DNA from 4 places in the Enterobacter chengduensis genome. Region 1 is predicted to be linked to each of the others. Evidence: predicted binding sites of a transcription regulator. Region 1 holds the regulator's gene; each other region holds the start of a gene.
What was found. The regulator CRP, encoded in region 1, controls carbon source genes, mostly activating them, when cyclic AMP is high. The targets are predictions, from matches to a motif close to ATGTGANNNNNNTCACAT.
Positions count from the first base shown of each region.

Region 2: the regulator CRP is predicted to act here: its motif matches at 3,850-3,867, upstream of garD (galactarate dehydratase).
Region 3: the regulator CRP is predicted to act here: its motif matches at 4,996-5,013, upstream of rhaS (HTH-type transcriptional activator RhaS).
Region 4: the regulator CRP is predicted to act here: its motif matches at 4,440-4,457, upstream of ydfZ (putative selenium delivery protein YdfZ).

Region 1 is NZ_CP043318.1:4,657,718-4,665,017, forward strand. Features, by position in the region: gene FY206_RS22645 (phosphoribulokinase) at 1-642, shown strand, start outside; gene FY206_RS22650 (OsmC family protein) at 709-1,113, opposite strand; gene crp (cAMP-activated global transcriptional regulator CRP) at 1,425-2,057, shown strand; gene FY206_RS22660 (YccS/YhfK family putative transporter) at 2,115-4,202, shown strand; gene argD (bifunctional acetylornithine/succinyldiaminopimelate transaminase) at 4,199-5,419, opposite strand; gene pabA (aminodeoxychorismate synthase component 2) at 5,506-6,069, opposite strand; gene FY206_RS22675 (putative adenosine monophosphate-protein transferase Fic) at 6,100-6,684, opposite strand; gene ppiA (peptidylprolyl isomerase A) at 6,789-7,300, opposite strand, start outside.
Region 2 is NZ_CP043318.1:4,464,300-4,471,599, forward strand. Features, by position in the region: gene tdcA (transcriptional regulator TdcA) at 1-801, opposite strand, end outside; RNA gene rnpB (RNase P RNA component class A) at 1,489-1,865, opposite strand; gene garR (2-hydroxy-3-oxopropionate reductase) at 1,925-2,815, opposite strand; gene garL (2-dehydro-3-deoxyglucarate aldolase) at 2,836-3,606, opposite strand; gene garD (galactarate dehydratase) at 3,981-5,552, shown strand; gene rsmI (16S rRNA (cytidine(1402)-2'-O)-methyltransferase) at 5,710-6,573, opposite strand; gene FY206_RS21605 (penicillin-binding protein activator) at 6,636-7,300, shown strand, end outside.
Region 3 is NZ_CP043318.1:4,982,994-4,990,293, forward strand. Features, by position in the region: gene cpxA (envelope stress sensor histidine kinase CpxA) at 1-272, shown strand, start outside; gene yiiM (6-hydroxyaminopurine reductase) at 421-1,098, opposite strand; gene sodA (superoxide dismutase [Mn]) at 1,165-1,785, opposite strand; gene rhaT (L-rhamnose/proton symporter RhaT) at 2,074-3,108, shown strand; gene rhaR (HTH-type transcriptional activator RhaR) at 3,109-3,957, opposite strand; gene rhaS (HTH-type transcriptional activator RhaS) at 4,031-4,867, opposite strand; gene rhaB (rhamnulokinase) at 5,169-6,638, shown strand; gene rhaA (L-rhamnose isomerase) at 6,635-7,300, shown strand, end outside.
Region 4 is NZ_CP043318.1:2,356,951-2,364,250, forward strand. Features, by position in the region: gene FY206_RS11615 (Zn-dependent oxidoreductase) at 1-971, shown strand, start outside; gene FY206_RS11620 (MFS transporter) at 1,044-2,411, shown strand; gene FY206_RS11625 (mannitol dehydrogenase family protein) at 2,631-4,094, shown strand; gene ydfZ (putative selenium delivery protein YdfZ) at 4,138-4,341, opposite strand; gene FY206_RS11635 (universal stress protein) at 4,630-5,061, shown strand; gene FY206_RS11640 (GntR family transcriptional regulator) at 5,097-5,783, opposite strand; gene ydfG (bifunctional NADP-dependent 3-hydroxy acid dehydrogenase/3-hydroxypropionate dehydrogenase YdfG) at 5,875-6,621, opposite strand; gene dcp (peptidyl-dipeptidase Dcp) at 6,764-7,300, shown strand, end outside.

The sequences.
Region 1 (7,300 bases):
GGCCTGCTGGAACAAACCTTCATCGAGTACGGTCAGAGCGGCAAAGGGCAGTCACGCAAGTATCTGCATACCTATGATGAAGCCGTTCCCTGGAATCAGGTACCGGGCACCTTTACTCCCTGGCAGCCGCTGCCGGAACCCACCGACGTGCTGTTTTATGAAGGGTTGCACGGCGGCGTGGTCACCCCTCAGCACGACGTGGCGCGCCACGTGGACCTGCTGGTTGGCGTGGTGCCTATCGTGAACCTGGAGTGGATCCAGAAGCTGACGCGCGACATGAGCGAGCGCGGCCATTCGCGAGAGGCGGTGATGGACTCGGTGGTGCGCTCCATGGAAGATTACATCAACTACCTTACGCCGCAGTTCTCCCGCACCCACATCAACTTCCAGCGCGTGCCGACGGTGGACACCTCCAACCCGTTTGCCGCCAAAAGCATCCCCTCGCTGGACGAGAGCTTTGTGGTGATCCACTTCCGCAATCTCGAAGGCATTGATTACCCCTGGCTGCTGGCGATGCTGCAGGGCTCATTTATTTCTCACATGAATACGTTGGTGGTGCCGGGCGGAAAAATGGGGCTGGCGATGGAGCTCATCATGACGCCGCTGGTGGAGCGGTTGATGGAAGGGAAGCAGATCGCGTGAGCATGTTCCCTCTCCCTGTGGGAGAGGGTTAGGGTGAGGGCATCAACACGCACGATGCCCCAATAATTAAGCCTCGATCACCTCATACGAATGGGTGATGTTTACCGCTTTCTCCAGCATTAACGCCACAGAGCAGTACTTCTCCGCAGACAGGTCAACCGCACGGGAAACCGCCGCGTCCTTCAGTGCTTTACCGGTCACCACAAAGTGCAGGTTAATGTGGGTGAACAGGCGTGGCGCCTCTTCGCGACGTTCTGACGTGAGTTTGACCTCACAATCCGTTACGTCATGACGGCCTTTTTGCAGAATCGACACCACGTCAATCGCGCTGCATCCCCCTGCCGCCATCAGCACCATTTCCATCGGGCTTGGCGCTTTATCGCCGGAGTTACCGTCCATCAAAATCTGGTGCCCCGACGCGGACTCGCCCAGGAACGTTAAACCTTCAACCCATTTCACGCGCGCTTGCATATTCTTAAACTCCAACGTTGCATTTTTGGTGACAGATTACGCGTGCGTTACATTTCTCGCAATGGAAGGCGACCTGCATCATGCTGAAGCGAGACACCAGGAGACACGCGGCGAAAGCTATGCTAAAACACTCTGGATGCTACAGTAATACATTGACGTTACACATGTATGCAGAGGACATCAAACTTTACTGGCTGCGAAACGTTACGGTAGCCGACTTCCCAGGGTATGGGTAAGAATTCGATTGCAACCCCAGAGTCCGGATGCATCTGATGACTCTGGTGACAGCTTATAACAGAGGATAACAGCGCATGGTGCTTGGCAAACCGCAAACAGACCCGACTCTCGAATGGTTCTTGTCTCATTGCCACATTCATAAGTACCCATCAAAGAGCACGCTGATTCACCAGGGTGAAAAAGCGGAAACGTTGTATTACATCGTTAAAGGCTCGGTGGCAGTGCTGATCAAAGATGAAGAAGGGAAAGAGATGATCCTTTCTTATCTGAACCAGGGCGATTTCATCGGTGAACTGGGCCTGTTTGAAGAGGGCCAGGAACGTAGCGCCTGGGTTCGTGCAAAGACAGCATGTGAAGTGGCTGAAATTTCTTACAAGAAGTTCCGTCAGCTGATCCAGGTCAACCCGGACATCCTGATGCGTCTTTCTTCCCAGATGGCGCGCCGTCTGCAGGTCACCTCAGAGAAAGTGGGTAACCTCGCCTTCCTGGACGTGACGGGTCGTATCGCACAAACCCTGTTGAACCTGGCGAAACAGCCAGACGCCATGACCCACCCGGACGGCATGCAAATTAAAATTACCCGTCAGGAAATTGGTCAGATCGTCGGTTGCTCCCGTGAAACAGTGGGTCGTATTCTGAAAATGCTCGAAGATCAGAACCTGATCTCCGCCCACGGTAAAACCATCGTGGTCTACGGAACGCGTTAATTCCGCTTAAGCGGCGTGCCATCGCAAGGTGTCACGCCGTTTTTGTCTCTACTCCCCATGTGGCGCAGGCTGATCTATCACCCGGAAGTTAACTACGCACTGCGGCAAACGCTGGTGTTGTGTCTTCCTGTGGCCATAGGCCTGATCCTTGGACATCTTCAGCAGGGCCTGCTGTTTTCCCTCGTGCCCGCCTGCTGCAACATCGCCGGTCTGGACACGCCGCATAAGCGCTTTTTCAAACGCCTGATTATCGGTGGCGGCCTGTTTGCGGGCTGTAGCCTTGCGGTGCAGCTCCTGCTAGCCCGGGATATCCCGCTGCCGCTGATCCTGACCGTGCTGGCGATGACGCTGGGCGTCACGGCAGAAATCAGTTCGCTGCACGCGCGCCTGCTTCCCGCGTCGCTGATTGCGGCCATCTTCACCCTGAGCCTCGCCGGGAATATGCCGGTGTGGGAGCCGCTGCTGATCTACGCGCTCGGCACGCTGTGGTACGGGGTATTTAACTGGTTCTGGTTCTGGCTGTGGCGGGAACAGCCGCTGCGCGAATCGCTGAGCCTGCTCTACGTGCAACTGGCGGAGTACTGCGAAGCCAAATACACCCTGCTGACCCAGCATACCGATCCGGACAAATCCTTACCGCCGCTGCTGGCGCGCCAGCAGAAGGTGGTGGATCTGATAAGCCAGTGCTATCAGCAGCTGCATATGCTCGCCGCCAACAAGAACCACGAATATAAACGGCTGCTGCGCACCTTCCAGGTGGGGCTGGATCTGCAGGAGCATATCTCGGTAAGCCTGCACCATCCGCAGGAGGTGCAAAAGCTGGTCGAGCGCAGCCACGCCGAAGCGGTCATCCGCTGGAACGCGCAGACCGTTTCCGCGCGCCTGCGGGTGCTGGCGGACGATATTCTCTATCACCGCTACCCCACGCGCTTTAACATGGAAAAACAGCTCGGCGCGCTGGAGAAAATTGCCCGTCAGCATCCGGATAACCCGGTCGGCCAGTTTGCCGCCTGGCACTTCAGCCGCATCGCCCGCGTGCTGCGCACCCAGCGCCCGCTGTATCCCCGCGACCTGATGGCGGATAAGCAGAAACGGCTTCCGCTATTGCCCGCGCTCAAAAGCTACCTGTCCCTTAAGTCGTCCGCTCTGCGTAACGCCGCACGGATTAGCGTCATGCTGAGCATCGCCAGCCTGATGGGCATGGCGCTGCATCTGCCGAAACCCTACTGGATCTTAATGACCGTGCTGTTTGTCACCCAGAACGGCTACGGCGCCACGCGGGTGCGTATTCTGCACCGGGCTGGCGGCACCATGGCAGGGCTGATTATTGCGGGCGTAACGCTGCACTTTCACGTGCCGGAAGGCTATACCCTGGCGGGGATGCTGGCGGTCACCCTGGTAAGCTACCTGATTATCCGCAAAAACTACGGCTGGGCGATGGTGGGCTTTACGGTGACGGCGGTGTATACCCTTCAGCTGCTCACGCTCAACGGCGAACAGTTTATCGTTGCCCGCCTGATTGATACCCTGATCGGCTGTCTGATTGCCTTCGGCGGTATGGTCTGGCTCTGGCCTCAGTGGCAAAGCGGGCTGCTGCGCCAGAACGCCCACGACGCGCTGGAGGCTGACCAGCAGGCCATTCGTCTGATCCTGAGCGACGACCCGCAGCCCTCCCCGCTGGCGTATCAGCGGATGAAAGTTAATCAGGCGCACAACGCGCTGTTTAACTCCCTCAACCAGGCGATGCAGGAGCCGGGCTTTAACGCGCACTATCTGGCAGACATGAAGCTTTGGGTCACGCACAGCCAGTTTATCGTCGAGCACATTAACGCCATGACCACGCTGGCGCGCGAGCACACGATGCTGACGCCGGATCTGGCGCAGCGCTATTTGCAGTCGTGTGAAATTGCCCTGCAGCGGTGTCAGCAGCGTCTGGAGTATGACGCGCCGGGTGAGTCGGGGGATTCGAACATTCTGGAAGCGCCTGAGACGCTGACCCACGGGCCGATGAGCACGCTGGAGCAGCATTTGCAGCGCGTGCTGGGGCATCTGAACACCATGCACACCATTTCGTCGGTGGCATGGCGTCAGCGCCCGCATCACGGCATTTGGTTAACGCGACGGTTAAAACGAACCGAGTATTAGCCTTTAACGATCTTCCCGACCGCCGCGGCAAAGCGGGTGAGCCCGTCTTCAATATCCTTATCTTCCACCACCAGCGACGGCGCGAAGCGCATCACGTCCGGCCCCGCATTCAGCACCATTACCCCTTCGCGCGCGGCGGCGTGCAGGAAGTCGCGCGCGCGGCCCTTGTACTGCGGCTTCAGCTGGGCACCGATCAGCAGACCCATGCCACGAATTTCGCTGAACACGTCGTACTGCTCGTCAATCTTCTGCAGGTGTTTCACAAACAGCTCGCGCTTCGCGCTAACGCCGTTCAGCACCTCTGGGGTGTTGATAATGTCGAACGCGGCACCCGCCACGGCGCTCGCCAGCGGGTTACCGCCGTAGGTGGAGCCGTGGGAGCCAACGTGGAACGCGGAGGCGATCTCCTGGGTCGTCAGGACCGCGCTCACCGGGAAACCGCCGCCGAGGGCTTTGGCGCTGGTCAGAATATCCGGCGTCACGCCGTAGTGCATATAGGCAAACAGTTCCCCGGTACGCCCCATTCCACACTGTACCTCATCAAAGACCAGCAGCGCCTGATGCTCATCGCACAGCGCGCGCAGCCCCTGCAGGAATTCCGGGGTGGCCGCCGTCACGCCGCCCTCACCCTGGATCGGCTCAACGACTACCGCGCAGGTGTGGTCGTCCATCACCGCTTTCACCGCGTGCAGATCGTTAAACGGCACGTGAACGATGTCGGCCGGTTTCGGGCCAAAGCCGTCGGAATACTTCGGCTGGCCGCCAACGGAGACGGTAAAGAAGGAGCGTCCGTGGAAGGCGTTGTGGAAGGCGATGATTTTGGTTTTGTACGGGCTGTGGCGGGTTGTGGCGTAGTAGCGCGCCAGCTTAAAGGCGGTTTCGTTGGCTTCGGTGCCGGAGTTCATAAACAGCACGCGCTCGGCAAAGGTCGCATCAATGATCTTGCGGCCCAGACGCAGCGCCGGCTCGTTGGTGAACACGTTGCTGGTGTGCCACAGGGTTTCGCCCTGGGTTTTCAGCGCCTCAACCAGCGCGGGATGACAATGACCCAGCGCCGTGACCGCAATGCCGCCCGCGAAATCCACATACTCTTTACCCTGCTGATCCCAGACGCGGCTGCCTTTCCCCTTAACCGGGATAAACTCAGCCGGTGCATAAATCGGCAGGATCACTTCATCGAATGTTGCGCGGGTAATTGCTGGTTGTTCAGTTGCCATGTCATGCCCATCCATTTTATGTCACAGTGCTTGTGAAAATATAATCACAAAATATGAATAAAAAATCACAGCAAGGCAACAGATATTCAGCGATGGAGGAAATTAGCCAGCAGGTCATGCCCCTGCTCGCTGAGGATGCTTTCCGGGTGGAACTGCACGCCTTCGAGGTCCCACTCGCGGTGGCGAATCCCCATGATCTCCTGGGTATCGCTCCAGGCGGTCACCTCAAAGCAGGCGGGCAGCGTCGGCGGGTCAATGACCAGGGAGTGGTAGCGCGTCACGGTTAACGGATTATTGAGCCCCGTGAACACCCCGGTGCCGGTATGCGTGACCGGCGAGGTTTTTCCGTGCATCACTTTTGCGGCACGCACGATGGTGGCGCCAAACGCCTGGGCGATGGCCTGATGGCCCAGGCAGACGCCCAGAATGGGCAGCTTGCCGGCATAGTGGCGGATAACCTCCAGAGACACGCCCGATTCTGACGGCGTGCAGGGGCCGGGTGAAATCACGATTTTCTGCGGCGCCAGCGTCTCGATATCGGCGAGCTCAATCTCGTCGTTGCGACGAACAACCACCTCTGCACCCAGTTCGCAAAAATACTGGTAAAGGTTCCAGGTGAAGGAATCGTAGTTATCAATCAGCAGAATCATGGCGGCTCCCGAAAAAAATGCCGCCCTATTCTACTCAGATTCCCGCGCTTCGCTCACTACTTTGGCAAAGATAGCGTTTAGCGCGGTTAAATCCCCCGTTGCGCCGCTGCGGTTAGCCACCACCCACTGCTCGGGATCGATATCGCGCCAGTCCAGCGCGTAACCCGCGTGGATGGCCAGCTGCTCAAAGAATACGCGCTGGGCAATGCCGTTACCGCGCACAAACGGGTGCAGCATATTGATTTCGCAGTAGTAGTGGCTAGCTCTGTCAACAAACGTCGCGCGCTCAAGCCCCGCAAGATACTTTTCGCTTTCCAGCACCGCCATCAGCTCGTTACCCATCTTTTCGATGTACTCAAAGTGGCAGAAGGGAATGTCATCCTTAAAAATATCGTCGGTACGGAATTCGCCGGCCTGCTTCATCTCTCTGCGGTAGAGATGGCGGTGAATAAGGCACAGATGGGGCAACCCGGGCGCGGAAGGCCCCAGCGCCAGCGTTTCAATATGGGGTTCTGAGGGACCATGACCTTTTTCAAGGAGACAACTGGCCTGAAAGTTGACGCTACGCTGCTGCTCCCAGAGACGGGATTTTTGCTTGTCGGTGAGTTTTTTCACTAAACGCCTCCCTGAATAGTCCGTTTGCCACAAGTATAAGCAGCAAAACGCGCTTTCGCAGGGAGGGTCGCAACACGGGCGAGCATCGCCCGTGTCGAAGAAGGTTACGGCAGAACTTTTGCAGAGAGGATGACGACAGGTTTTGACGGCACATTCTGGTACGGCCCGACGTCGTGCGTTTGTACCTGTGAAATCTTGTCCGCCACGTCCATCCCCTTCACGATTTTACCGAAGACGGCATAGCCAAAATCGCGCTGGCCGTGGTCGAGGAAGGCGTTATCCGCGACGTTGAGGAAGAACTGGCTGGTCGCGCTGTCTTTGTCTGCCGTACGCGCCATGGAGATGGTACCGCGCTTGTTCAGCAGGCCGTTGTCCGCTTCGTTTTTAATAGGTGGGTTCGGCTGTTTCTGCTGCATCTGCTCGTTGAAGCCGCCGCCCTGAATCATAAAGCCCGGGATCACGCGGTGGAAGGTGGTGTTGTTATAGAAACCACTGTTCACATAGTCGAGGAAGTTTTTCACAGAGACGGGAGCTTTCTGGCTATTCAGTTCCAGCTCAATGTTCCCGGCAGAGGTAGTCAGCAGAACGTGAGGGTCCCCTTTGGCTGCCAGCGCAG
Region 2 (7,300 bases), 190 kb from region 1:
TTCATCTTCTACGGGCAGCACGATAAACTGGTCAGAACCGAACGGGGCAATCATGTCGCGGGGAATGACCGTCAGATAATCGGCATTCAGCACAAGGTTATAAATGGTGACGACGGAATCGGTCTGGACGATGTTTTCGATGCTGATGTGGTTGTCTTGCAGAGTGGTCAGAAGTTCTTTGTAGTAGCCCATATCGGTTTGCGGCATCACCCACTGCTCGTGCGTGAGCGATGCCAGCGTCGTCGGGCCGGTGCACGTTCGCGTTTTGCTGGCGACCAGCACAAACTCGGACTCAAACAGCGGCTCGACGTGCAGATCCTGCAGCAACATTTCATCGCTCAGCGTGCCGATGGCGAAATCCAGACGTCCGTCGCGAATGGCCGGCAGGAAAGAGGAGAGCTGGGCTTCATACATGGATACGCGCGCTTTCGGGAACACTTCCTTGAATTTTTTGATCATTTCGGACAGGAAGGTAAAGCCGATCAGCGACGGATAGCCAAAGGAGACATCCATCACGGTGCTGAAACTCAGGCTGTTGATCTCGCTCACCATGTTTTTCATTTCGCGGGTAATCGACTCTGAGTAGGAGAGCAGCACCTGGCCTGCGGCAGTGAGTTTTACGCCGGTGTTTTTCCGCACCATCACTTCTACGCCGAAGTAGGATTCAATATCGCTGATGATTTTGCTCACGGCGGGCTGCGTCAGGCCCAGTTGTCTTGCAGCAGAACCTATGGAGCCACTTTTAATGACTTCCTGAAATACCACGAGGTGCTGTGTTTTCGGTAGAATAATAGTGTTCATAATATTCTGCGCTTATTTCCCTATGACGGGGTGGATTCTACTCAATAATGTTTAAAGGGGTATGTGCTGTTACTCACAATTTGCCTTCCAGGCCGTTTATTCCGCACAGCAAAAAACCATTAAAACCTTTATATATCAAAAGTATACATAATGATAAATACGCTACTACGCTGATATTGATCAACAAAAATAGCGGTAATAAATTTATTTTATGGCGATAACCCGGATAAATTCCCACGCCCTTAAAAAAGCAATAAAGACGATATTTCAGGCAATTAAAGGCCAATAAATAACCGTTATTTGTTTGAAACATTCTTTCAAATTATCAATTTTTTTCGAGGTGAATTTTCAGACTTCCTTAAAAGAGTGGATTAGGTCACATATTCACGGAGGGAATGTATTTGATTTCAATATATGTATATCAAACGAGAAAAGTTTCGCGATCATTAGAGTAACAACATTAACAAATTATCAATACTAAAAATCATCTGTTTTTTAGCGTGAAATTTTGTGATGGAGATCGTCTACAGATGCAGGAGCGACGATGAAGGGATAAAAGCAGTGGAATGTGCTTAATGTCGCAAATATGAGAATTGATGTCGTTTGTCCGCTGCCGGGTGGCGGTGCGCTTACCCTGCCTACAATCCCCACAAAGCAAAAACCCCGCCGAAGCGGGGTTTTTTAAGAAGTTGAAGCTGACCGATAAGCCGGGTTCTGTCGTGGACAGTCATTCATCTAGGCCAGCAATCGCTCACTGGCTCAAGCAGCCTACCCGGGTTCAGTACGGGCCGTACCATGTGAACCCCTATTTGGCCTTGCTCCGGGTGGAGTTTACCGTGCCACGGACTGTTACCAGCCGCGCGGTGCGCTCTTACCGCACCCTTTCACCCTTACCTGATCCCGCTTGCGCGGGCCATCGGCGGTTTGCTCTCTGTTGCACTGGTCGTGGGTTTCCCCCCCAGGCGTTACCTGGCACCCTGCCCTATGGAGCCCGGACTTTCCTCCCCTCCGCCCGTCTCCCCCGAAAGGGACGACGACGAAGCGGCGACTGTCTGGTCAGCTTCGGCGCGCAGTATAGAGGGTTTGCGCGCCGCTGTCACCCTCAGGTAGGGGTAAGCCGTGATTAACGCGCCACTTCCACCTTCGCCAGTTTTTCGTAATAGCACGCAATCGCGCTGTGATCGGCCGTGCCCAGGCCATCGGCACGCAGCGCCTGCATCATCTCCATGACCGCCGCGGTCAGCGGCAACTGCGCGCCCACGCCGTGTGACGTATCCAGCGCGTTCGCCAGATCTTTAATATGCAGGTCGATGCGGAAACCGGGTTTGAAATTACGATCCATCACCATCGGCGCTTTGGCATCCAGCACGGTACTGCCCGCCAGGCCACCGCGAATGGCCTGATAGACCAGGTCCGGATTGACGCCCGCTTTGGTTGCGAGGGTCAGCGCTTCGGACATCGCGGCGATGTTCAGCGCCACAATGACCTGGTTCGCCAGCTTGGTCACGTTGCCCGCGCCAATTTCACCCGTATGCACCACGGAGCCTGCCATCGCTTTCATCAGGTCATAGTATTTATCGAAAATAGCTTTATCACCGCCGACCATCACCGACAGCGTGCCGTCGATCGCTTTCGGCTCGCCGCCGCTGACCGGCGCGTCCAGCATATTGACGCCCTTCGCTTTTAACGCCTCGCTGATTTCACGGCTTGCGAGCGGCGCGATAGAGCTCATGTCAATCAGCACCAGGCCCGGCCTGGCGCCGTCGATAATGCCGTTTTCTCCCAGCGCAACCTCTTTAACGTGCGGGGAGTTTGGCAGCATGGTGATGATGACGTCGCACTGCTCGGCAATGGCTCTCGCGGTGGTGGCCGTTTCAGCGCCCGCCGCCATCACCTCCGCTACCGCATGCGAATTGTGATCGGAGACCACCAGAGAGTAACCCGCTTTGATGAGGTTCTTACTCATTGGTTTACCCATGATCCCCAGGCCAATAAAACCCACTTTCAGCGTCATAACTGTTTCCTCAATGATGGTTATTTTTTAAAAGCGTCCGCTAATTTTTGCGTCGCTGAGCGGAACACCCCAAGATCGCTGCCGACGGCAACAAAGGTGGCTCCCCACTCCAGATAGCGACGGGCGTCAGCCTCAACCGGCGCCAGGATGCCGCACGGTTTACCGTGTGCCTTGGCGCGGGCAAAGATGTGCTGGATAGCGCGCTGCACGTCAGGGTGGCTGGCGTTACCCAGGTGTCCAAAGGCGGCCGCCAGATCGCTTGGTCCGACAAAGATGCCGTCCACGCCGTTTGTGGCGGCAATCGCGTCGACGTTATCCACGCCCTGCTGGCTTTCGATCTGAACCAGAATGGTGATGTTGCTATTAGACTGGGTGAAGTAGTCCGGCACGGTGCCAAACATATTGGCGCGATGCGAAACGGAGACGCCGCGGATCCCTTCTGGCGGGTAGCGCGTTGAGGCAACGGCCAGCACCGCCTCTTCTTCCGTCTCCACAAACGGGATCAGGAAGTTGTAGAAACCGATATCCAGCAGGCGCTTAATAATCACCGGCTCGTTAGTCGGCACGCGCACAACCGGGGCGCTGGGACTGCCCTTCAGCGCCATCAGCTGCGGAATAAAGGTGCTGATATCGTTCGGCGCATGTTCGCCGTCCAGCACCAGCCAGTCGAAACCGGCCAGGCCCAGCACTTCGGTGCTGATGGGGTTTGCCAGCGCGGACCAGCAGCCAATCTGAATCTGGTGCGCCGCGAGGGCCGCTTTAAATTTATTCGGAAAGATATCGTTACTCATCGTATTTACCTTTTTAATTCCGCAGCCTTTTCAGCATCATTTTATTTATTCAGACACCGCGCCAGCATGATATTTATTTTTCTGACGTATTTAGGCGTAATAAAATCGTCATTCAGTATAAGACGCAATCCACGCGCGCACATTGTTTGAATGCTCAAGGATTGCGGTACATTTGGATAAAAATTTTTGCATATGCCCTGGATGCTGGGCGCTAATGCACAGAATCAAGGATTACGGGTTCCGGAGCGATCGCGATCACATTTTCATATCGCCTGTACTGACATGCTTTATTTCTGAAAAGCCGCGTATTTATTTCTACCATTAGAAAATTGGCTGACCTTAATATCAGACACTTTGCTGGAGAATACTGAACAATGGCCGACATTGAAATTCGACAGGCATCGCCGACGGCGTTTTATATAAAAGTACACGATACTGATAACGTGGCGATTATTGTCAACGACAATGGCTTAAAAGCGGGCACCCGCTTCCCGGACGGGCTGGAACTGATCGAGCATATTCCGCAGGGACATAAAGCCGCCCTGGTGGATATCCCTGCTAACGGCGAAATCGTACGTTACGGTGAAGTCATCGGCTATGCCGTTCGCGCTATACCGCAGGGGAGCTGGGTTGAGGAGTCGCTGGTTGCGCTGCCGGAAGCGCCGCCGCTGAATACGCTTCCGCTGGCTACCCGCGTGCCGGAACCGCTTCCTCCGCTGGAAGGCTATACCTTCGAAGGCTACCGCAACGCGGACGGCAGCGTCGGCACCAAAAACCTGCTCGGCATGACCACCAGCGTGCACTGCGTGGCGGGCGTCGTGGATTACGTGGTGAAAATCATCGAGCGCGATCTGCTGCCGAAATACCCCAACGTCGACGGCGTAGTTGGCCTGAACCATCTCTACGGCTGCGGCGTAGCGATTAACGCCCCCGCTGCCGTGGTGCCGATCCGGACCATTCACAATATCGCCCTGAACCCAAACTTTGGCGGCGAGGTGATGGTCATCGGCCTGGGGTGCGAAAAACTGCAGCCTGAGCGCCTGCTGCAGGGCACGGAAGATGTCAAAGCTATCCCGGCAGACGAGGCCAGCATCGTGCGCCTGCAGGATGAACGCCACGTGGGCTTCCGCTCAATGGTCGACGATATCCTGCAGGTGGCGGAGCGTCATCTGGACAAACTTAACCGCCGCCAGCGTGAAACGTGCCCGGCCTCGGAGCTGGTGGTCGGCACCCAGTGTGGCGGCAGCGATGCCTTCTCCGGCGTGACGGCCAACCCTGCGGTGGGCTATGCGTCCGATCTGCTTGTGCGCTGCGGCGCCACGGTGATGTTCTCCGAGGTAACCGAAGTGCGTGACGCCATCCATCTCCTGACGCCGCGCGCCGTCAATGAAGAAGTCGGCAAACGCCTGCTTGAGGAGATGGCCTGGTACGATAACTATCTCGATATGGGCAAAACCGACCGCAGCGCCAACCCCTCGCCCGGGAACAAAAAAGGCGGCCTGGCAAACGTGGTGGAAAAAGCCCTCGGATCGATTGCCAAATCCGGTCAGAGCGCCATTGCTGAAGTGCTCTCTCCGGGCCAGCGTCCGACGACGCGCGGCCTGATCTACGCAGCAACGCCGGCCAGCGATTTTGTATGCGGTACGCAGCAGGTGGCATCCGGCATTACGGTGCAGGTCTTTACCACCGGACGCGGCACGCCGTATGGCCTGATGGCGGTGCCGGTGATCAAAATGGCGACCCGCACCGAGCTGGCAAACCGCTGGTATGACTTAATGGACATCAACGCGGGCACCATCGCCACCGGGGAAGAGAGCATTGAGGACGTGGGCTGGAAGCTGTTCCACTTCATTCTGGACGTGGCGAGCGGGCGGAAGAAAACGTTCTCCGACCAGTGGGGATTGCATAACCAGCTGGCGGTGTTTAACCCGGCACCGGTGACGTGATGTCCCCTTCACCAAATCTGTCCCGCATTTAGATAACCCGTCGGGCACGCCGCAAACCTTCCAGGTTGAGGCGATACCCGTTGGCTAAAAGACGCATAACGATCGATAGGCCGGGTAAGGCATAGCCGCCCCCCGGCAAAAACCGGCAGGGGATGCCTTACTCCCCCTGCTGCTCCAGCGCGTACTTATACAGGGCATTCTTCTTCACGCCGTGAATTTCCGCCGCCAGCGCAGCGGCCTTTTTCAGCGGCAGCTCCGCCTGTAGCAATGCCAGAGTACGCAGCGCGTCGGCAGGCAGCGCGTCTTCTTCCGCCTTATGCCCTTCGACAATCAGCACCATTTCGCCCTTGCGGCGGTTTTCGTCTTCCTTTACCCATGCCAGCAGTTCGCCCACCGGCGCACCGTGAATCGTTTCCCAGGTTTTGGTCAGCTCGCGCGCCAGCACCACGTAGCGCCCTTCTCCCCAGACGGTCACCATATCTTCCAGGCTCTCCAGCAGTCGGTGGGTGGACTCGTAGAAAATCAGGGTGCGCGGTTCCGCTTCCAGGTCTTTTAAGACGTCGCGGCGGCCTTTGGATTTGGCAGGCAGGAAACCTTCATAGCAGAAGCGATCGGACGGCAGACCTGCGGCGCTCAGCGCAGCAATCGCGGCGCACGGCCCTGGCAGCGGCACTACGCGTATACCGGCTTCACGACAGGTACGCACCAGGTGATAGCCAGGATCGTTGATCAGCGGCGTACCGGCATCGGAGACCAGCGCAATGTTCTGCCCCTCTTTCAGCTTCGCCACCAGCGTTTCGGCTTTTTGTTGCTCATTGTGATCGTGCAAAGCAAACAAACGGGCGTTAATCGCGAAATGTTGCAGCAGTAAGCCGGTGTGGCGGGTATCTTCAGCAGCAATTAAATCAACAACTTGCAGTACGGTGAGCGCACGTTGGGTAATATCAGACAAATTCCCGATAGGAGTAGGTACAATATAAAGCTGGCCTTGAGAATTATCTGCCGTTTCGTGTTGTTTCATTGTTTCGTCCGTATTGCCGATTTAATATTGAGCATTGCGTAAAAAAAATCACTGGATACAGTATGGTACCGTTAACGTTTCTTCGAAAAAAAGCCGCGCGCAGCGTGCCGCTTCTGCTGGCAGCCCTGATCTTTGCAGGCTGTGGCACCCAGGCACCTGACCAGAGCACCGCCCATCTTCAGGGTTCTGCTCAGGCTGATTCTGGCTTTTATCTGCAACAAATGTCGCAGAGTTCAAATGATACCAAGACCAACTGGCAATTACTCGCCATTCGTGCACTGCTGAAAGAGGGTAAAACCCAGCAGGCTGCCGAACTGTTTAACCAGTTGCCAAAAGATCTTAACGACGCCCAGCGCCGTGAGCAGAGCCTGCTCTCCGCCGAGCTGAAGGTCGCGCTGAAAGATTACGCCGCCGCGAAGAAGATCCTCGGTGATATCGACCTGAGCGCGCTGGACAAAAACCAGCAGGCGCGCTTCTGGCAGGCGGGCATTACCGCGGAGCAGGGACGCCCTTCCCTGATGCTGCTCCGCGCGCTCGTCGCGCAAGAGCCGCTGCTCGGCGGTGCCGACAAACAGAAAAATATTGATGCCACCTGGCAAGCGCTGGCGTCGATGACGCAGGAACAGGCGCAGGCGCTGGTCATCAACGCCGATGAAAACGTCCTGCAGGGCTGGCTGGATCTGCAGCAGATGTGGTTTACCAACCGCAGCGATCCAAAGATGCTGAA
Region 3 (7,300 bases), 330 kb from region 1:
AGATTGAGGTGGCGTTCTCGGTAGATAAAGACGGGATCACCGTTATTGTCGATGACGACGGCCCTGGCGTCAGCCCGGAAGACCGCGAGCAGATTTTCCGTCCGTTTTACCGTACCGACGAGGCGCGCGACCGCGAATCCGGCGGCACGGGGCTGGGTCTGGCGATTGTTGAAACCGCCATGCAGCAGCACCGCGGCTGGGTGAAGGCCGATGACAGCCCGCTGGGTGGGCTTCGCTTGACGCTGTGGCTGCCGTTGTATAAGCGTTCGTAGTTTTCCCCTCACCCTAACCCTCTCCCCATAGGGGAGAGGGGACTGCTCAGTGCAGTCTTTTCACCCTCGCCCCTTTGGGGAGAGGGGACTGCTCAGTGCGGTCTTTTCACCCTCGCCCCTTTGGGGAGAGGGCCGGGGTGAGGGGCAGTTATTTCCCCCATAATCTCCGCGAATTATCCTCGATCTTGCCGCTTAAGCGCCGCTTCTGCATCGTTCTGGTCCAGCTTGTCGAGAGCCCCGCCGCCGACAGCAGGCGGTGATACTGCTCGTCATCAAACGGCATATGCCAGGCAATGGCGCAGGCGTCATAAACCGACACGTCGCTCAGGCGTGAAGCCAGCTCAAGCGGCGCGTCCGCCGAAACCTGTCCGGCCAGCACCACGCGATACAGCCAGCCGGTTTTACCCGCGCTTTGCAGCTGGGACGACATGTCATGAATACCGAAGTGGAAGTTGAGCTTGAAGCACGGCGAGCGCGGCTGCGTCACCTGAATCAGGGCATCGCCCCAGCGGTAGATATCGCCGATAAATACGTTCTTTTCGGTGAGCCCTTCAGTGGAGAGATTCTCACCAAACGCGGGGGCTACGAAGAGATCCGCCTGCTCGGGGAATTCGGTTTTCCAGTGCTGATAGTGCTCGCGGGGGTAGTGGCACAGCGCGCGCTCCGGCCCGCCGTGGATTTTCTTTTCGGCCTGCTCGTCGCCCGCCAGCCCAAGCTCGGTTAACGTCAGTTCGCCGTCGACCTGAATTTTGGCGATGGCGCTCGGGCGGCTGCCGTCGTACTCCCTTACCTTGCCTGTAAACACGTTGACCGGATAGTGGTGCATATCTACTCCTTCAGATACAAAAAAAGCGAGTCATCAGACTCGCTTCTCACAGGCGTCAATGCAACCTTATTTTTTAGCGGCGAAACGCGCTGCGGCTTCGTCCCAGTTCACCACGTCCCAGAAGGCTTTGATGTAGTCCGGACGACGGTTCTGGAATTTCAGGTAGTAAGCGTGTTCCCACACGTCCAGACCCAGGATTGGGAAACCGGATGCGCCAGAAATCGCTTCACCCATCAGCGGGGAGTCCTGGTTAGCGGTAGACACCACCGCCAGCTTGTCACCCTTCAGTACCAGCCACGCCCAGCCGGAGCCGAAACGGGTAGCAGCGGCTTTTTCAAATTCCGCTTTGAAGTTGTCAACGGAACCGAAGTCGCGCTCGATAGCCGCTTTCAGGTCGCCCTGCAGGGTGGTACCGGTTTTCAGGCCTTTCCAGAACAGGCTGTGGTTAGCGTGGCCGCCCGCGTTGTTGCGCAGCACGGTTTTCTTATCCGCTGGCAGCTGGTCCAGCTTGGTGATCAGCTCTTCAGCAGACAGGTTAGCGAACTCTGGCAGGCTTTCCAGCGCGGCGTTCGCGTTGTTCACGTAGGTCTGGTGGTGTTTAGTGTGATGGATTTCCATCGTCTGCTTGTCGAAATGCGGTTCCAGTGCGTCGTAGGCATACGGCAGGGATGGCAGTGTATAACTCATAATCCTCTCCATTATTGTCGGGCGGCACAGCTGTTAATGCCGCGTAAGCAGTTGGTTCATTATAGTTAATTAAATGATATTGAAAATGATTATCAATGCCGTAGTTTTTCTAAGGTTATTCGTTTTTCAATGAATAGCAGAAATGTGAGTCTGCTCACGTGGTTAACGTGCTGATTGCCATCAAGAACAGAAGGGCGGCAACCTTCTGAAGGTTCCCAAACTGCCTAATTTTTACACTCATCAAGTCGACGGGAAGCCGCCGACGCTAAAAACGACGAGGATGTAAAAATGAATCATGCGATTACGATGGGTATCTTCTGGCATCTGATAGGCGCCGCCAGTGCTGCCTGTTTCTATGCCCCGTTTAAAAAAGTGAAAGGCTGGTCATGGGAAACCATGTGGTCCGTTGGCGGTACCGTGTCATGGCTGATTTTGCCGTGGACCATCAGCGCCATGCTGCTGCCCGATTTCTGGGGCTACTTTGCCTCCTTCAACGCGTCTACCCTGCTGCCGGTGTTCCTGTTTGGCGCGATGTGGGGCATCGGTAATATCAACTACGGCCTCACCATGCGCTATCTCGGTATGTCGATGGGCATCGGCATCGCGATTGGCATTACGCTGATCGTCGGCACCCTAATGACGCCAATACTCAACGGTAATGTCGACGTGCTGATTAACACGCAGGGTGGACGAATGACGCTGCTGGGCGTCCTGGTCGCGGTGATCGGCGTCGGTATTGTCACCCGCGCGGGCCAGCTGAAAGAGCGCAAGATGGGCATCAGGGCCGAAGAGTTCAACCTGAAAAAAGGGCTGCTGCTGGCGGTAATGTGCGGCATCTTCTCGGCGGGGATGTCGTTCGCCATGAATGCCGCCAAGCCGATGCACGAAGCGGCCGCGGCGCTGGGCGTCGACCCGCTGTACGTTGCCCTACCCAGCTACGTGGTGATTATGGGCGGCGGCGCGCTGGTTAACCTCGGCTTCTGCATTGTTCGTCTGGCAAAAGTGAAGGATCTGTCGATAAAAAACGACTTCTCGCTGGCGAAACCGCTTATCATCACCAACGTGTTGCTCTCCGCCCTCGGCGGCCTGATGTGGTACCTGCAGTTCTTCTTTTATGCCTGGGGCCACGCCAGCATTCCGGCGCAGTACGACTACATGAGCTGGATGCTGCACATGAGCTTCTACGTGCTGTGCGGTGGACTGGTGGGTCTGGTGCTTAAAGAGTGGAACAACGCCGGACGCCGTCCGGTGGGCGTGCTGAGCCTGGGCTGCGTGGTGATTATTATCGCCGCCAACATCGTCGGCCTCGGCATGGCGAACTGATTACGCTGCCTTTCGACTGCGATGACGCCACTGAACCGGCGTCATCCCCACCTCGCGGTTAAACACGACCGAAAAGTAGTTACTGTCCTCAAAACCGCAGCGCATTGCCACTTCACTCACCAGCAGCTCCGTGTGCTGCAGCAGATACTGGGCGTGGCAGATGCGCAGCTGGCGCAGGTAATGGTTTACCGTCATCCCCGTCTGGGTGCGAAACTGCTGGCGCAGCGCGCGCTCGCTGCACTGTTCCTGCTCGCAGAATTTCTCCAGCCCGAAGCTTTTGTTCAGGCTGCCCGCAAGCGTGGTAATGAGCTTATCCAGCAGCGCTTCCTGCGCCGTGGCGGAAGGATTATCGGTAGCGTAACGATGGCGCTTCAGCGTCATCACCAGCTGGGCAAAAAGCAGCTCCGCCATCTGGTTTGCGACGGGGTCGTTCTTCTGGCTTTCCTGCTCCAGGTGGGAAATGACCTGCCGCACCTGCGCCATGCCGCTGCCGCTCAAGCGCCAGTGCGCTTCGCCTCGGGCATCAAGAAAACCGGGGATGCAGGCCGCCCAGTCCACGTTGAGCCTCAGCCTGTCCGGACAGTAAATGACGTTTTGCAGCACCAGATCGTTAACGGAGGCGTAGGCGTGTTTATCTTCAGCGCGAATGTAAAACAGATCGCCTCGCGTGATGCGGTAGGGTCGATCGTTGAGGACGTGCAGGCCGTTGCCGCGCCAGACCAGCACCAGCTCGCAAAACTCGTGCGTATGCTCGGCAAAGACGTTTTGCGGGTAGCGGTCTGCCACCGCGACGGCCTGACTCGCAGAGGCGAAAAAAACATCTTTGCGAAGAACTAAATGAGCAGCCACAGCACAACCTCTACCGCCAATAACCGAACATTATTAGTCTTTTTACGCCCTGAAAACGGTGATTACCCTCGCGTTACTGAAGCAACGCGTCTTTCCCCTGTCGAATTTCACGCGGCGACCAGCAAAACTCGCGGCGAAAAAGCGTTGAAAAGTGATTACTGTCGCCGAAACCGCAGCAATAGGCGATATCCGTAACGCTTTCATCCGTATGGCGCAAAAGGTGACGCGCCTTGATTAACCGCAGGCGGTTAAGATAGCGCTGCGGCGTCAGTCCGGTCTGCTGCTTGAGCTGGCGATGCAGCGTGCGCAACGAGAGCGAGAAATCGTCCGCCAGCGTTTCCCAGCAGACATCTTCGGCAAAATGATCTTCCAGCCAGGCCATTAGCTGGTTCAGGCGCGCGTCGTTATTGTCCAGCCCTTCCACCAGGCTGCTGCGGCGCAGCAGCACCAGCAGCTGCATAAACAGCAGCTCACGCGTGGCAATGGCGTGCGTCTCCTGCCCGTCCCCGCTCTGCTCCATCTGACCTACCAGCTGGCGCACCTGCTGCAATATGGACTGATTTACCCGCCAGTGGGACGGATAGTGCCCGTCCTGCTCCTGCGGCAACAGCTGGTCTAAGCCAGAAAGAAACTGGAACGCGTCCGGGGAACGATAGAGCACGTTGGTCAGACATAAATTGTCGGTATGTTCATACAGGTGCCGATCGTGGTCCCGCACAAAGCACACCGTACCGCCGCTGATGGTGTACGGCTGGCCGTTAAATACGTGAATACCCGTTCCATGCTCAACGATCACAATCTCATGAAAATCATGATGATGTTCCGGGAACGCGGCCTGAGGGAGCCGCGGCTCAATCGCGACCGGAGCCGCTCCCGATGGAAAGAAATCGACGCTGTGCAGTACGGTCATAACGGCCCCCACTAATGAGAAATGTTCTCAAAATAGTAATTAAGGCCTTTCATGCTCACCTTAAATTTCCGGCAGCAAACCGCGCAAAAGCGGTTCGATTTTCAAGAAATCAGCGGAAAGATCGGGAAATGCGGTCAGCGTCACACTGCCTGAAAACCCCGCCACGGCTGGAAACTGTGAACTCCCTCACGTTCACCTTTGCTTTCTTGCCAGCGCAGGATTTGACCTGTCAGTGGCGAAAAGGCAGCTTTTTCTTCCCTTTCTTACACTCACCGCTAATGACTTAAGAAAGGACCCGACCATGACTTTTCGCCATTGTGTGGCCGTCGATTTAGGCGCATCAAGCGGCCGCGTAATGCTCGCCACCTGGGATGGCGACGTGCGCACGCTTTCGCTTCGCGAAATGCACCGTTTCGCCAATTGCCTGCAAAAGCAGGACGGTTTTGATACCTGGGATATTGATGCCCTGGAAGCAGAGATCCGCACCGGGCTGAACAACGTCTGCAACGACGGCATTCGCATCGACAGCATTGGCATTGACACCTGGGGCGTGGACTACGTGCTGCTCGATAGCCACGGCGAGCGCGTCGGCCTGCCGATTTCCTATCGCGACAGCCGCACCGACGGCCTGATGGCTCACGCTATCGCCCAGCTTGGCAAAGACAACATCTACGGGCGCAGCGGCATTCAGTTCCTGCCGTTTAACACGCTTTATCAGCTGCGCGCTTTGGTCGAGCAACAGCCGGAGTGGGTCGCGGACGTGGCCCATGCGCTGCTGATCCCGGACTACCTGAGCTACCGCCTGACCGGCAACATGAACTGGGAATACACCAACGCCACCACCACGCAGCTGGTCAACATCAACTCGGATAGCTGGGATGAACGCCTGCTGGCCTGGACGGGGGCATCACCTTCCTGGTTCGGCACGCCGACCCATCCGGGGAATGTGATCGGTCAGTGGATGTGCCCGCAGGGGAACGCAATCCCCGTTGTTGCCGTCGCGAGTCACGACACCGCCAGCGCGGTCATTGCATCCCCGCTGGCGAGCAAAGACGCGGCCTACCTCTCTTCCGGCACCTGGTCACTGATGGGTTTTGAGAGCAAAACGCCGTACACCAGCGACGCCGCTCTCGCAGCAAACATCACCAATGAAGGCGGTGCCGAAGGGCGCTACCGCGTGCTGAAAAATATCATGGGCCTGTGGCTGCTCCAGCGCGTGTTGAAAGAACAGAACATAACCGACCTGACTGCGCTTATCGCACAAACCGACACGCTGAAGGCCTGCACCTTCCTGATCAACCCTAACGACGACCGCTTTATTAATCCCGTCCACATGAGCGCCGAAATCCAGGCCGCCTGTTTTGAAGCCGGCCAGCCGGTGCCGTCCACGCCTGCCGAGCTGGCGCGCTGCATTTTTGATAGCCTCGCCCTGCTCTATGCCGACATCCTGAGCGAGCTGGCTGAGCTGCGTGGAAAACCCTTCAGCCAGCTGCACATCGTGGGCGGCGGCAGCCAGAACCGGTTGCTTAACCAGCTTTGTGCCGACGCCTGCGGCATCACCGTGATAGCGGGACCCGTTGAGGCCTCCACGCTCGGCAATATTGGCATTCAGCTGATGGCCCTGGACGAACTCTCCAGCGTTGACGATTTCCGTTCGGTGGTGGCCGCGAATACCCGTCTGACCACCTTCGCACCCGATCCCCGACATGAAATTGCCCGCTACCGGGCGCAGTTTCAGCAAAACCGACTGACTAAGGAGCTTTGCGCATGACCACTCAACTTGAACAAGCCTGGGACCTGGCTAAACAGCGTTTCGCCGCCGTCGGCGTGGATGTCGAAGAGGCGCTGCGCCAGCTCGACCGTCTGCCCGTCTCTATGCACTGCTGGCAGGGCGATGACGTCGCCGGCTTCGAAAACCCAGGCGGTTCTCTGACGGGTGGCATTCAGGCAACCGGTAACTATCCGGGTAAAGCGCGTAACGCGAGCGAATTGCGCGCCGATCTGGAGCAGGCGCTGAGCCTGATCCCAGGACCCAAGCGCCTGAACCTGCACGCGATTTATCTCGAATCCGACGAGCCGGTCGCGCGTAACGAAATCAAACCGGAACATTTTAAGCACTGGGTTGAATGGGCGAAATCCCACCGGCTGGGACTGGATTTTAACCCCTCCTGCTTCTCGCATCCGTTGAGCGCCGACGGGTTTACCCTTGCCCACGCCAACGATGAAATCCGTCAGTTCTGGATCGACCACGTCAAGGCCAGCCGCCGCGTTTCCGCCTGGTTCGGCGAACAGCTCGGCACGCCGTCAGTGATGAACATCTGGATCCCGGACGGCATGAAGGACGTCACCGTTGACCGTCTGGCCCCGCGCCAGCGCCTGCTGGCCGCGCTGGATGACGCCATCAGCGAGAAGCTGGACCCGGCGCATCACATC
Region 4 (7,300 bases), 2.3 Mb from region 1:
GGCCACTCCCGACGCCGGGCGCAGGTGAAGTCCGCGTCAAGATTAGGCTGGCCGGGATCTGCGGGTCGGACAGCCACATCTACCGCGGCCATAACCCCTTCGCAAAGTATCCGCGCGTGATTGGCCATGAGTTTTTTGGCGTGATTGATGCCGTGGGCGAGGGCGTTGACGCTGCCCGACTGGGCCAGCGCGTCTCGGTTGATCCGGTGATCAGCTGCGGGCACTGCTACCCGTGCTCCGTCGGAAAGCCCAACGTCTGTACCTCGCTGGTGGTGCTGGGCGTCCATCGCGACGGCGGCTTTAGCGAATACGCGACCGTGCCCGCAAAAAACGCCTGGCCCATCCCGCATGCGATACCGGATAAACACGCCGTTATGATCGAGCCCTTCACCATCGCCGCCAACGTGACGGGGCAGGCGAATCCGACTGAACAGGACGTCGCGCTGATTTACGGTGCGGGCCCGATGGGGCTGGTCACCGTGCAGGCGCTGAAAGGCGTCTATCGGGTGAAGCAGGTTATCGTGGTTGACCGCATCGATGAGCGCCTGAAAATGGCCCAGCGCAGCGGCGCGGACTGGGTGCTGAATAACGGCGAGCAGTCTCTGCAGGCCGCGCTGGACGAAAAGGGCATTAAGCCGACGTTAATCATTGATGCCGCCTGCCATCCGTCGATTTTGCAGGAAGCGATAACCCTGGCCTCTCCGGCGGCGCGCATCGTGCTGATGGGCTTCTCCAGCGAGCCGAGCCAGATCGTTCAGCAGGGCATCACCGGCAAAGAGCTGGCGATATTTTCCTCGCGCCTCAATGCCAACAAATTCCCGGTCGTCATCGACTGGCTGAAAAAAGGGCTGATCGACCCGGAAAAACTGATCACCCATACCTTTGACTATCACCACGTTACGGACGCCATTGAACTGTTTGAGAAAGACCAGCGGCAGTGCTGCAAGGTTCTGCTCACGTTCGGCCAATAATCAATTACGCGGTTAAGAGCCCGCGCAGACGGGCTCTATGTGGTACGCATCTTACCTTCAGAGATAGCCATTATGACGCAAGCACAACCTCAAAGAACCACCTCCGATCTGGTGAAAGCCGCCGTTTCCGGCTGGCTGGGCACCGCCCTGGAGTTTATGGACTTTCAGCTTTACTCGCTGGGGGCCGCTCTGGTCTTCCACGAGATCTTCTTCCCGGAACAGTCGGCCGCGATGGCGCTGATCCTGGCGATGGGAACCTACGGCGCAGGCTATATCGCACGTATCGTCGGTGCCTTTATTTTTGGTCGCATGGGCGACAGCATTGGCCGTAAGAAGGTGCTGTTTATCACCATCACCATGATGGGGATCTGCACCACGCTGATTGGCGTCCTGCCGACCTACGCGCAGATCGGGATTTTTGCCCCGGTTCTGCTGGTGACGCTGCGTATTATTCAGGGCCTGGGCGCCGGGGCGGAGATCTCCGGGGCCGGGACCATGCTGGCAGAGTACGCGCCGAAAGGAAAACGCGGCATCATCTCCTCGCTGGTGGCGATGGGCACTAACTGCGGGACGCTGAGCGCAACGGCGATCTGGGCGGTGATGTTCTTTGCTCTCGACCGTGAAGAGCTGATTGCCTGGGGCTGGCGCGTGCCGTTCCTCGCCAGCGTGGTGGTGATGATCTTCGCCATCTGGCTGCGTATGAACCTGAAAGAGAGCCCGGTCTTTGAGAAAGTAAACGATGCACAAACCGTACAGCCGGACACCTCGCTGGGTTCAATGGTGAAAAGCAAATCCTTCTGGCTGGCGACCGGCCTGCGTTTCGGTCAGGCGGGCAACTCGGGTTTAATCCAGACGTTCCTTGCCGGCTATCTGGTCCAGACCCTGCTGTTCGATAAGGCCATCCCTACCGATGCGCTGATGATCAGCTCCATTCTCGGGTTTATCTCCATCCCGCTGCTGGGCTGGCTTTCCGATAAAGTGGGGCGCCGTCTGCCGTACATCATCCTCAATATCTCCGCCATTGTGCTCGCGTATCCGATGCTGTCGATCATCGTCGATAAGAGCTATGCGCCGGGGACGATCATGCTCTGCATCATCGTTATCCATAATTTTGCCGTACTGGGGCTGTTTGCGCTGGAAAATATCACCATGGCGGAGATGTTTGGCTCGCGAAACCGCTTTACCCGCATGGCGATTTCCAAAGAGGCAGGCGGTCTGGTGGCGGTGGGTTTTGGTCCGGTACTGGCGGGGATCTTCTGCAATATGACCGGCTCCTGGTGGCCGATCGTTGCCATGCTGGTGGCCTATTCCACGATTGGGCTGTTATCGGCGATCCTGATGCCGGAAGTGCGCGACCGTGATTTGAGCGCGGCGCAGGACGCTGCTGAGTCCGCACCCGTTGAGAGCGTGGGTTACGGCGCGGTCTCCACGCGGCGCTGATGGTTTACAGCCTGCGTGACTTATCACACAACTTTATCTTTATGTCACACCACATGCGTAAAAGTTAATATAAATCAAAAACTCAAACGGCAGTATCAGTATGGTTGATGGCAGTGATTTTTTACCCCAACTGCCATTCTAGTTGGTGTAGTCAGCAGGCGCTGCCGCTTTACCCAAAGCGGCAGCGATCCACCGCTTTCTAATTAACGAGTCATAATTATGGAAAATACCTTATTACAGGCCAACGCGACGCTGCCTCAGTACGATCGCAACAGCCTTAACGCACGCATCGTTCATTTAGGCTTTGGCGCATTTCACCGCGCGCATCAGGCCGTGTATGCCGACATTCTCGCCGCGGAACACGGCAGCGACTGGGGCTACTGCGAGGTTAACCTGATTGGCGGCGAACAGCAGATTGCCGATCTGCACGCGCAGGATAACCTCTATACCGTGGCGGAGATGTCTGCCGACGCGTGGACGTCCCGCGTGGTGGGCGTGGTCAAAAAGGCGCTGCACGCGCAGGTTGACGGGCTGGAGAGCGTGCTGGCCGCGATGTGCGAACCGCAGGTGGCGATTGTCTCACTGACCATCACCGAAAAAGGCTACTGCCATTCTCCCGCAACCGGGCAACTGATGCTCGATCATCCATTCATCGCCGCCGACCTGCAAAACCCGCACCAGCCAACATCCGCGCCGGGCGTGGTGGTGGAAGCGCTGGCGCGTCGCAAAGCGGCGGGTCTGCCGGCGTTTAGCGTGATGTCCTGCGATAACATGCCGGAGAACGGCCATGTGATGCGCAACGTAACCTGCTCCTATGCCCGGGCGGTAGACGGCGAGCTGGCGGACTGGATCGAGGCTAACGTCACCTTCCCGTCAACCATGGTGGATCGCATCGTACCCGCGGTGACGCCCGACACGCTGGATAAAATCGAAAAGCTGACCGGCGTGCGCGACCCGGCGGCAGTCGCCTGCGAACCGTTCCGCCAGTGGGTCATCGAAGACAGCTTTGTGGCGGGGCGTCCCGAGTGGGAAAAGGCCGGTGCCGAACTGGTGTCAGACGTCATCCCGTTTGAAGAGATGAAGCTGCGCATGCTCAACGGCAGCCACTCCTTCCTGGCGTATCTCGGTTATCTGGCCGGTTATCAGCATATTAATGACTGCATGGAAGATGCGAACTATCGCGCCGCGGCGCACGCGCTAATGCTCAACGAGCAGGCGCCTACGCTGAAAGTGAAGGGCGTCGATTTAGGCCGCTATGCCGATCTGCTGATTGCCCGCTACAGCAACCCGGCCCTGCGCCACCGCACCTGGCAGATCGCGATGGACGGCAGCCAGAAGCTGCCGCAGCGCATGCTGGATTCCGTGCGCTGGCACATGGTGCACAAGAAGCCGTTCCCGCTGCTGGCGCTGGGCGTGGCAGGGTGGATGCGCTATGTCGGCGGCGTGGACGAGCAGGGTAACGCGATTGACGTGAGCGACCCGCAGCTGGCGGTGATCCAGGCGGCGGTGAAGGGCAGTGCGGAAGGGGAAAGCCGGGTCAAGGCGCTGCTCGGCATTGAGGCCATCTTTGGCAAGGAACTCCCGCGTGAAGCAGGCTTTGTTGATGCGGTCATGAAGGCGTACGTGACGCTGCTGCAAAAGGGCGCGAAAGCGACCGTGGCGCAGTACGTTTCTCAACGCTGATTCAGCACATGCCGCCGTGCGCGGCGGCATGTCTGCGCACCGTTTAGTGCATACCAAGGCGAATCAGCTCAATCGGCTCGAACTTACCTTCGCATCCTTCCACTTCAACCGTTTTGCTGCGGCGTACCTGCGCGGCATCCAGCCCGTCGCTGTGTATCGCTTTAATCACGCCGGTTTTACCCGTGCCGCTAATCATGACGCGGCTGCCGGTGGTGATTGCATTGCGGTTACGGTCGTATGTCATCATGGTATTTTCTCCTCTCTAACCTGTTCGTTACGGCGTTATTTCAGGTTTTGCCGTTCACGGGGCATATAAATACGCCTGTCCGCGGCGCATGTTTTTGTTTTTGATCAAACTCACACTTTTTTCTTTATTTCCTCCGGTGCTGACGGTTCAGGACGGTAATTTACAAAGCAGACCGTTATTTTCATTAACTGATAGTTTCAGCAGGGAAGCGTTTAGGGTTGGTTTATATTCCAGGTGCCATTCTGGGTACAGGAAATAACCCTTTCATCGGAATAAGGAGTCAGGCTTATGTATAAGAAGATTTTGATGCCTGTTGACGTGTTTGAAATGGATTTGAGCGACAAAGCGGTTCGCCACGCGGCAAACCTTGCGAAGGCGGAGGGCGCCTCGATTACCCTGGTCAATATCCTGCCGGCCAGCAGCCGGTCCCTGCTGCGCGGATTTAACGCCGATATTAAAAAGTTCGAAGAATATATGACGGAGGAATCCGGCAAGAAAATGAACGCGTTAAAAAGGCTGTTCGATATCTCGCCGGAGAAAATTGACACGCTGGTTCGCTTTGGCAACGTCCGCGATGAAATTATCAGTCTCAGCAAGGAAGGAGAATATGACGCAATCGTCATCGGGTCGAAAAATCCGGGCATCTCCACCCATCTGCTGGGATCAAATGCCGAATCTATTTTGCGCTACGCCACGATCCCGGTGTTGGTTGTTCGCTAACCCCATCGCCGCGCCCGAAAGGGGGCGGCGCAATATTACTCTTCGCTAAACCACTCGCTATTTTCCTGACGAATCAGCTGTACGGATTCGCTAATTTCCTGCAGATGCAGCGTCATCGCTTTTTCCACGCCGTCCGGGTCGCGTTTTTCCAGCGCGCTGAAAATATCGTGATGCTGTCGAAGCAGCATTTCCGGCGGGGAGACGTGATCGAGGCTCATATAGCGCACGCGGTCAATGGTGGCCTTGATGTTTTCGATAGTGTCCCAGGCCAGCTGACAATCCGCAATTTGCGCCAGCTTCTGGTGGAACTCATCGTCAAGCAGGAAGAAATCATTCAGCTGCTTGCGGTAAATCGCAATGCGCTGCTGATGGAGGTTCTGCTCCAGCAGGTAACACTGGTTGTCATTGATAAGCGTTGCGGCCCGGCGGGCGACGGCGCATTCAATGGCCTGGCGAACGAAACACCCGTTGCGTACCTGAGAAAGCGAAATTTTGTTCACGTAGCTGCCGCGCTGCGGGCGAATTTGGATCAGGCCGTTTTCAGCAAGCTTGATAAACGCTTCGCGCACCGGCTGACGGGAAACGTCAAAACGCACGGACACCTCTTTTTCAGAAAGCGGCGTGCCGGGTGGGATCAGGCAGTGGACAATATCACGCCGCAAAATGCGATAAATTTGCTGGTTTACGGGCTGGGTAGGATTGAGTTGCGATTCAGCGGCCATGAGTTGTCATTTCTCAGAGAGTTAGCCTGAACATACTACCATTCTTTTAGCTGCCGAAACAGACCCGGCCCGCAGGCCGGGAAGGGCAGATCTAGCCACGATGGACGCTAAGTCCGGCAAAACTCTGGCTGACTGGCATCATTTCTACGGTGTTGATGTTGACGTGTTTTGGCAGCGTCGCGACCCACCAGACCGTTTCGGTAACGTCTTCCGGCGTCAGCGCGTTAGCATTTTCGTAGGTTTTACCCGCTTTCGCGTCATCGCCCTTGAAGCGCACGTTGGAAAACTCGGTGCCGCCCACCAGGCCCGGCTCGATGTCGGTGACGCGAATGGCGGTGCCGTGCAGGTCAGTGCGCAGGTTAAGGCTGAACTGACGCACAAACGCCTTGGTTGCGCCATAAACGTTACCGCCCGCGTAAGGCCAGCTTCCGGCGGTAGAACCGATATTGATAATGTGGCCGCAGTTGCGCTCCACCATGCCCGGCAGCACCGCACGGGTCATATAGACCAGCCCCTTGTTGTTGGTGTCGATCATGTTTTCCCAGTCTTCAACGCTGGCTTTGTGCGCAGGCTCCATGCCCAGCGCCAGACCGGCATTGTTGACCAGCACGTCGATGGCGCGCCACTCGGCGGGCAGGTTGGCAATCATCTCTTCAATGGCCGCGCGGTTACGTACGTCCAGCTGCGCGGTCAGGATGCTGTCACCCAGTTCGTCCTTCAGCTCCTGCAGGCGCTCCTGACGACGGCCGGTCGCAATAACCTTGTGCCCGTTGGCGACGAAGCGACGCGTGATGCTTTCACCAAAACCTGCCGTTGCCCCGGTAACTAAAATAATCATCTCACTGTTCCTCAACGCTTTTTGTGTTGTACTACCATAGCACGGCTGCAGAGGGTGCGTTAAGGCAACATTTGTATGACGGCGTTGCAGGCGATGGCGGCCTGGCCTACTCTGGGAGGATACCCGTACTCAGGAGTGAAAGATGACGGCCACGAATCCCTTTTTTGACATCAGCCTGCTGCCTTACCAGGCCCCCCATTTTGATGAGATCAACGATAGCCACTATCGCCCGGCGTTCGATGAGGCGCTTCGCCAGAAGCGGGCGGACATTGACGCGATCGTTTCTCAGACCGCTGCGCCTGACTTTACCAACACCGTGCTGGCGCTGGAGAAAAGCGGCGCCATGCTCGCGCGCGTCAGCAGCGTGTTCTTCGCCATGACCTCCGCGCACACCAATCCGTATTTACAGGCGCTGGAGGAGCAGCTCTCCACCGAGCTTGCCGCGCTGGCGAACGATATCTGGCTGAATGACGTGCTGTTCGCCCGCGTGGAGAGCGTCTGGCAGGACCGCGCCGCGCTGGATGCCGAATCCCGGCGGCTGGTCGACGAGACGTATCAGCGGTTTATTCTGGCCGGTGCGCGTCTGAATGAGACCGAAAAAGCCGAGCTGAAGACGCTGAACACCGAGGCGGCGACCCTGACCAGCCAGTTTAATCAGCGTCTGCTGGCTGCCGATAAG